2 regions of the Microbispora sp. NPDC088329 genome follow, and region 1 is predicted to be linked to the other one. Evidence: predicted binding sites of a transcription regulator. Region 1 holds the regulator's gene; the other holds the start of a gene.
What was found. Region 1 encodes LexA, which represses DNA repair genes until DNA is damaged. Its sites were predicted from a motif close to TCGAACANNTGTTCGA; they were not measured.
Positions count from the first base shown of each region.

Region 2: ruvC (crossover junction endodeoxyribonuclease RuvC) is a predicted target of LexA. The motif match lies at 2,130-2,145, and genes of this name have one in related genera.

Region 1 is NZ_JBFBIP010000012.1:134,088-138,283, forward strand. It holds gene nrdR (transcriptional regulator NrdR) at 1-423, opposite strand, end outside; gene lexA (transcriptional repressor LexA) at 855-1,571, shown strand; gene AB0O28_RS22775 (aminotransferase class I/II-fold pyridoxal phosphate-dependent enzyme) at 1,658-2,767, shown strand; gene AB0O28_RS22780 (cellulase family glycosylhydrolase) at 2,777-4,196, opposite strand, start outside.
Region 2 is NZ_JBFBIP010000006.1:285,246-289,441, reverse strand. It holds gene ruvB (Holliday junction branch migration DNA helicase RuvB) at 1-759, opposite strand, end outside; gene ruvA (Holliday junction branch migration protein RuvA) at 839-1,459, opposite strand; gene ruvC (crossover junction endodeoxyribonuclease RuvC) at 1,456-2,058, opposite strand; gene AB0O28_RS15310 (GNAT family N-acetyltransferase) at 2,185-3,348, opposite strand; gene AB0O28_RS15305 (YebC/PmpR family DNA-binding transcriptional regulator) at 3,443-4,195, opposite strand.

The DNA.
Region 1 (4,196 bases):
GATCTCCGCCTCGAAGTCGGCCAGCGTCTCGAAGCCCCGGTAGACCGACGCGAAGCGCAGGTACGCCACCTCGTCGAGGTCGCGGAGCGGCCCCAGGATGGCCAGGCCCACCTCGTGGGAGGCGATCTCGGCCGCACCGGTGCCCCGGATGCTCTCCTCGACCCGCTGCCCGAGCTGGGCGAGGGAGTCCTCGCCGACCGGGCGCCCCTGACAGGCCCGCCGCACGCCGGCGATGACCTTCTCCCGGGAGAACGGCTCGGTGACCCCGCTCCGCTTGCTCACCATCAGCAGCACGGTCTCCTGGGTGGTGAACCTGCGCCCGCACTCGGGGCAGGTGCGCCTGCGGCGGATCGCCGCCCCGTCCTCGGCCGCGCGGCTGTCCACGACCCGGGTGTCGGGATGGCGACAGAACGGACAGTGCATTTCATCGCCTCCCTGAACGCACATCCCGAACACAAGGTGTGGTGAACTTACACCGCTGTGACTACTAGATGTTGTGGTCCAACCGTAGAAGTGCCCGACCTTGAACGCAAGTCGAACCGGCCCTGGGCCGGGAAGTGCCTGCTCGGTGCGCGTGTCGCCGCTCCCGTCACCGCCGCACCACCTGCCCCACGGGTCGCGCGATAGGCCCTTTACGCACCATTCCCCGCCGTTTTATGCACGGCGTCTGACCTGGGCGTACAGACGCCACAGAAGATCGGCTGAATCGAACACGGGATCGATCGAACTCCCGTACGATGAGATGAACGGCGAGATCGGTGATTTCGCTGGATATCGAACAATTGTTTGACGGTGATCTTGAATCGCGGTACGGTCGCTCTGTGCGACATGAGGAACACGGATTGAGAGGTGGCATCGTGAGTGACCGAAGTGAGCAAGCGGATGGCGTCAGCGACCTCGCGGTTCGCAGGCGCGACTCGCTTGGCCTCACCCCGAGGCAGCGGAAGATCCTCGAGGTGATCCGCGACTCGGTCCAGCAGCGCGGCTACCCGCCGTCCATGCGGGAGATCGGGGAAGCGGTCCAGCTGACGAGCACCTCCAGCGTGTCGCACCAGCTCACGGCGCTCCAGCGTAAGGGTTACCTCCGGCGCGACCCGCACCGCCCCAGGGCACTGGAGGTCCGGCTGCCGGGAGAGCCGGTGCTGTGGGTCGATCCGGACGCCACCCCCGAGGAGGAGGCCGGGTTCACCCGGCCCACGGCCGCGTACGTGCCGCTGGTCGGCCGCATCGCCGCCGGTGGCCCCATCCTCGCCGAGCAGAGCATCGAGGACGTTTTCGCGCTGCCCAAGCAGCTGGTGGGCGAGGGCACGCTGTTCCTGCTCCAGGTCTCCGGCGACTCCATGATCGAGGCCGCCATCGCCGACGGCGACTGGGTCGTGGTGCGGCAGCAGCCGGTCGCCGACAACGGCGACATCGTGGCCGCGATGATCGACGGCGAGGCCACCGTGAAGACCTTCAAGCGCAAGGACGGGCACGTGTGGCTGGTGCCGCACAACCCCAACTACGAGCCGATCCCCGGCGACGAGGCGACCGTGCTCGGCAAGGTCACGGCCGTTCTCCGGAAGCTGTAGCAGCACCGGCGCCCCGCGATGCGACGCGCCGCGGGGCGCGACGCCGCCTTTCCGGCGGTCACTAAGCGACAATTAGGGTGAGTCGGATGAGATTCGACTCGCTGTCCCTGGATGCGCTGTCCCTGGATGCGGCCCGCACCCGCGACGGAATCAAATGGACGCACGCCGAGGCCGGCGTCATTCCCGCCTGGGTCGCCGACATGGACTTCCCCGTGCCCGGCGCGGTCACCGAGGCCATCGCGCGACGAGCCGCCGCGGATCTCGGCTATCCCGCATGGCTGGACCAGCCGACCGCCGGCCCTCTGGCGGAGGCGTTCGCCGAGCGCATGGAGGCGCGGTACGACTGGCGGGCCGACCCGTCCCACGTGCGGTCCTACACCGACCTCAACCAGGCCCTCCAAGTGCTGCTGCACGTCATGACCGAACCCGGTGACGCGGTGGCGCTGCACGTGCCGGCCTACGATCCCTTCCTCGCCACGATCACCGGGATGGGCCGACGCCTGGTGCCGATGCCGCTGACGGCCGACGGCAGGTTCGAGGTCCCCGGCGAGCCCGTCCGGGTGCTCCTGCTGGTGAATCCGCAGAACCCCTCCGGCCGCTCGTTCACCCGTGCGGAGCTCGACGCCGTCGCCGCGTACGCCGACCGGCACGGCACGCTGGTGATCTCCGACGAGATCCACGCCGACCTGACGTACGCTCCGGCCCGGCACATCCCGTTCGCCACGATCCTTCCCGAGCGCACGGTCACGCTGACCTCCGCCAGCAAGGCCTTCAACATGGGCGGCCTGCGCTGCTCGGTGGCCCACATCGGCGCGAAGGACGCCAGGGACGCGCTGGGTCGCCAGCCCGCCCACATCTACGGGGCGCCCAGCGTCCTCGGGGTGGAGGCCACGGTGGCCGCCTGGCGGCACGGCGACGCGTGGCTGGAGGAGGTGCTGGCCATCCTGGACCGCAACCGCAGGCGCATCGCCGAGCGGCTCCCGTCGGTCGGGTACCGCATGCCCGAGGCCACCTATCTCGCGTGGCTCGACTTCGGCGTGCCCGGCGCGGCGCACTTCCTCGAGCGGGAGGCCCAGGTCAAGCTCAACCCGGGCCCCAACTACGGAGGCGGCGACACCTTCGCCCGCCTCAACTTCGCGACGTCGGCGGCGATCCTGGAGGAGATCCTGGCCAGGATCGCCGCCGCGCTGGCGTGACGCGCCCGCTCAGCTCGCCGTGCAGCTGACCGAGGACGGGACGCCGTTGTTGCCGGACCAGCTGCCGTTGAATCCGAACGTCGTCGAGGCCCCGGCGCCCAGGGCGCCGTTGTAGGACAGGTTCGTCACGGTGACGTTCGAACCGCTCGCGCTGAGCGTGCCGTTCCAGAGCTGGCTGACGCTCTGGCCGTTCGGGAAGGCCCACTTCACGGTCCAGCCCGAGATGGCCGAGGAACCGGCCTTCACCGTGACCTCACCCTGGAAGCCGCCGGGGTACTGGTTGGCGACCTTGTACGTGGCGGTGCAGGTCTTGCCATCCGGAGACGACGGCGACGCCGACGGAGACACCGGAGGCGACACCGAGGGGGACGCGGAGGGAGACGCGGACGGGGACACCGACGGCGACACGCTCGGCGAGACCTGCGGCGAGGGCGACACCGGCGGGTTGCCGCCCACCGGCGGGATGAGGTACGGCGAGATGATGCTCTGCTTGGCCTGGTCGACCGTGGCCCAGTCGTCCTTCAGGATGCCGCCCGTGTCACCCGAGTTGGGGTTCCACGACCAGTAGGTGAACGACATGCCGTTCACTCCGCTGCCCATGTACTTCATGAGCTCCTGGAGCCAGACCTTGTCGACGTTGTTGGCCAGCGTGGTGCCGAACTCACCGACCATGATCGGGGCGATGTTCTGCTTGTACAGGTAGCCCCAGTACTTGTCCCAGATCGCCGGCATGTTGGCGGGGTAACTCGGGTCGTCGAACCACGTCTGGCGGAAGACCGACGTGGCGTACTCGTGCGGGGAGTAGACGAGCCGGTTGGCGACGTTCAGCCGGACGGGGAACTGGCCTGCCTTGGTGAGGTTGCCGCCCCACCAGCCGCAGTCCTCGTCGTTGCTGGGGTCGTTGTCCCAGGTGTTGGACAGGCCACCGCTCGGGCAGCTCACGCCCTCCACGAAGATCAGCCAGTTGGGCTGCACGGACAGGATCGCGTTGCCCGCGCGCTCGGCCGCCAGACGCCAGTCGCGCGACTGGTCGCCGCAGCCCCAGCAGGAGCCGGTCGCGTTCGGGTTGGTGCCGTCGGCGTGCGGTTCGTTGTGCAGGTCGGCGCCGATGACGGTGGTGTTGCCGGCGTAGTGCTGGGCCAGCGACTTCCAGTTGCTGATCCAGGTCGACTCGGGGACGCCGGAGGTGTACCAGAGCGCCGTCTGGCCCGCGCTGGTCGGCCGGTGCCGGTCGAGGATGATGCGCATGCCCTTCTGGCCCGCGTAGTCCACGATCTTGTCGAGGATCTGCAGCGGCGACAGGCCGATCAGGTCGGGGTTGGAGTAGGTGTTGACGCTGGTCGCCTGAGCGCCCGGCTTCAGCGCGTCGTCGGAGAACGGCACCCGGATGGTGTTGTAGCCCAGGTTCGCCATGAGGTCGAGCTGGCTC
Region 2 (4,196 bases), on a different contig from region 1:
CAGGTTGAGCGCCGCCATCGCGACCTCCCTGGTGATGACGCCCTCGGCGCGGACCTCGGCGAAGTCGCGCACCCGCCGCAGCAGGCGGTTGGCGATCCGGGGCGTGCCGCGCGATCGCCGGGCGATCTCCTGGGCGCCCTCGTCCGGCAGGTCCACCGACAGCAGCCGGGCGGAGCGCCGCAGCACCTGCTCCAGCTCGGCCACCTCGTAGAAGTCCATGTGGGCGGTGAAGCCGAACCTGTCGCGCAGCGGCGCGGGCAGCAGCCCTGCCCGGGTCGTGGCCCCGACCAGCGTGAACGGGGCGATGTCGAGGGGGATCGAGGTCGCCCCCGGGCCCTTGCCGACGACGATGTCGACCCGGAAGTCCTCCATCGCCAGGTAGAGCATCTCCTCCGCCGGGCGGGCCATGCGGTGGATCTCGTCGATGAACAGGACCTCGCCCTCGGTCAGCGTGGACAGGATCGCGGCGAGGTCGCCCGCGCGCTCCAGCGCCGGACCCGAGGTCATCCGCAGCGGCGCGGCCAGCTCGGAGGCGATGATCATGGCGAGCGTCGTCTTGCCGAGCCCGGGACCACCGCTCATCAGGACGTGGTCGGGCGGGCGGTTGCGGCGCAGGGCGCTTTCCAGCACCAGCGAGAGCTGCTCGCGCACCCGGCCCTGCCCGATGAACTCCTCCAGGCGCCGGGGACGCAGCGCGGCCTCGATCGCCCGCTCGTCGCCCTCCGGTTCGGGCGACACGAGATCCCGCTCGAAGCTCACTCGACACCATCCGCTCGGCCTGCCGGGACCCGTCCGCTTCCCGGTGAAACTTTCATCGAACCATCGGCCCGTCGTGCGGTCATCGCACGCTCAGCGCGCGCAGGGCGGACTTGAGCAGCGTGGCCACCTGGGGGGTGCGCCCGGCCGCGACCTCCGCCTCGGCCTCCGCGGTCACCGCCGCGACCGCCTCGTCGGCGTCCCTGGACGAGTAGCCGAGCCCGACCAGTCCCGAGTGGACCTGATCCCGCCAGACGGGCGGCGCCGCCGCGCCGTTCAACGCGGCGTCGACCGCCGCCGCCGGGGTGCCGAGTTTGTCCTTGAGTTCGAGCACGATGCGCTGGGCGCCCTTCTGGCCGATGCCGGGCACCATCGTGAGGGCCTTGATGTCGGCGCTCGCCACCGCGACGCGAAGCGCGTTGGGCGCGTGGACCGCGAGCATGGCCAGGGCCAGGCGCGGCCCCACCCCGCTGGCCGTCTGGAGCAGCTCGAACACCGTGCGCTCGTCGTCGGAGGCGAAGCCGTACAGCGTGAGCGATTCCTCGCGGACGACGAGCGAGGTGGACAGCCGGGCGGGTTCGCCGACGCGCAGCCCGGCCAGAGTGCCGGGGGCGCAGTGGACGAGCATCCCGACGCCGCCCACCTCGATCACGGCGCTGTCGGCCGTGATCGCCGCCACCTGTCCCGCTACGGATGCGATCACCGCGTGCTCCCTCCCCCGTCCGGCCGCCCGGCCGCGACTTCGCCGGGCGTTCCAGTCCTACCAGAGGCCGCGGACCGGGCACCGCCGGATCGGGCCCGGGCCAGGGCGTCGGCCAGGCGGTGCTGCACGCCGCCGCGCCAGACGTGACAGATGGCGAGGGCGAGCGCGTCGGCCGCGTCCGCCGGCTTGGGCATGGCGTCGAGCCGCAGCAGCCGGGTGACCATCGTGCCGACCTGCTTCTTGTCGGCGTTGCCGTTGCCCGTGATGGCGGCCTTGACCTCGCTCGGCGTGTGCAGCGCGACCGGCAGCCCCCGCCGGGCCGCACAGACGATCGCGACGGCCGACGCCTGGGCCGTCCCCATGACCGTACGGACGTTGTGCTGGGCGAAGACCCGCTCGACCGCGACGGCGTCCGGCCTGATCTCGTCGAGCCAGCGCTCGATCTCCGCCTCGATGACGACCAGCCGGGAGCCGATGTCGTCATGGGCCGGAGTGCGGACCACCCCCACCGACAGAAGGCTCAGCGGCGCGCCCGGCCGGCCCTCCACGGCGCCGAGACCGCACCGCGTCAGTCCCGGGTCCACACCCATCACCCGCAGCTGGGGCAACCGCACCGGCACGCCTCCCTGATCCCGGCCGGCGCGGCCACCCGTACGACCCCGCCGCCGCGCCGAACATCTGTTCGGCCGGTCACTCTATCGCGATCAGCGGCGACGCGGGGCGCGTCAGAAGTAGTCGATCATGTACGCGGCGCAGCCGAACGCGGCGTCCAGCGCGTCGTCGGCCTCGGGTGAGCCGCCGGTCAGCAGGCCGGCGCGGCGGAGCGTGGCGGTGGACACACCGGCGAACAGCGCGGACATCCCGCCGATGGTGAGCCGCGTCGCCTCGCCGGCCTCCCCGGCCTCCCGCGTCACGAAGCCGGAGCCGCCGTTCACGCGCAGCACCCACGTGCCCGTGTTGGCCTCGCGCTGGGGGTCCGTCACCACGAGAGGCGCCTCGATCGACACCCCGGCGGGGAAGCCGCGCCCCTCGACCGCGGCGGGCAGGTCGATCAGCCGGAACATCCACCGCGTCTGGGCGACCTCGTCCTTCGACCGCTCCCGCAGCATCCAGAGCACGGGGTCGGCCGGGTCCACGTAGGCGGTCACCGACTTCGCGACCGTCGAGGCGCTGCCGACCAGCGACCATAGGGCACGGGCCGTCGCCTCCGACCTCGCCAGCAGGTTGTCGACCTCGATGTCCCCGTCGCTCCAGCGGTAGACGACGAACCCGTCCTCGGCCAGGTAGCAGAAGTCGTCGTCGTCCTCCAGCCACAGGCGCCAGGTCCGCTCGTCGAAGCACAGCGGCCCGCTCGCGCGCGTGGCGGTGTGCACCCGGCCGATCAGCGCCACGAGCTCGGCCGCGTCGGCGGGGCCCATCCGGCGCAGCTTCACCGCGGCGCCGGGGTCGCCCAGCGTGCGCAGCGCCTCGGCGGGCACGGTGATCCGCTGGAACACGCCGGCGTGCTCGTAGCCCGCCTTCCGGTACAGCGGCGTGGTGGCGGGGTAGAGCGCGGAGACCGCGTGGCCGAGCTGCGCGCAGCGCTCGACGGCCGCGGCCGTGAGCGCACGGCCCACTCCCCTGCCGCGGTCCTCCGGCGACACCGTCACACCCGCCACGCCGCCCATCGACAGCGGGCGGCCGTGCCACCACTGGACGTACGGGTTGATCCTGGCCGCGCCGACGAGGCGGGTGCCGTCGAAGGCGCCCAAATAACGGCCCTCGGGCAGCATCGGGGAGACGAGCTTGCGCCAGGTGTCGGCGCCGGAGCCGGACAACGGGCCGAAGGCGCGCCTGCGGATGTCGAGGACGGCGTCCAGGTCGTCGCTCGCGAGATGACGGATTTCCACAACCGGCCAAACTATGCGGGCCCCGGCGGCCTCTGCCACCGGTTTTCCGCCCCCTGCCGACCTGGGGCCAAGGGCCCGTGGCCGGCCTGCGGCGTCACGCCTCGACCTTCTCCATGACCTCGTCGCTCACGTCGAAGTTCGCCCAGACGTTCTGCACGTCGTCGCTGTCCTCGAGCGCGTCGATGAGCTTGAAGATCTTGCGGGCGCCCTCCTCGTCCAGAGGGACGTTGAGCGTGGGGACGAAGCTCATCTCGGCCGACTCGTAGTCGATGCCCGCGTCCTGCAGCGCCTTGCGCACGGGAATCAGGTCGGAGGCCTCGCAGACCACCTCGAAGTTCTCGCCGAGGTCGTTGACCTCCTCGGCACCCGCGTCGAGGACGGCCATGAGCACGTCGTCCTCGGTCAGCGACCCCTTGGGGACGATCACCACGCCCTTGCGGTTGAACATGTACGACACCGAGCCGGGGTCGGCGAGCGAGCCGCCGTTGCGGGTCAGCGCCACACGCACCTCGGACGCCGCCCGGTTGCGGTTGTCGGTGAGGCACTCGATGAGGACCGCGACGCCGCCGGGGGCGTAGCCCTCATACATGATCGTCTGCCAGTCGGCGCCGCCGGCCTCGAGGCCGCCGCCGCGCTTGCGGGCCCGCTCGATGTTGTCGATCGGGACCGAGTTCTTCCTGGCCTTGGTGATGGCGTCGTACAGCGTGGGGTTGCCGTCCGGGTCGGGCCCGCCGGTCCTGGCCGCGACCTCGATGTTCTTGATGAGCTTGGCGAAAAGCTTGCCGCGCTTGGAGTCCAGCGCCGCCTTCTTGTGCTTCGTCGTCGCCCATTTGGAGTGGCCGGACATC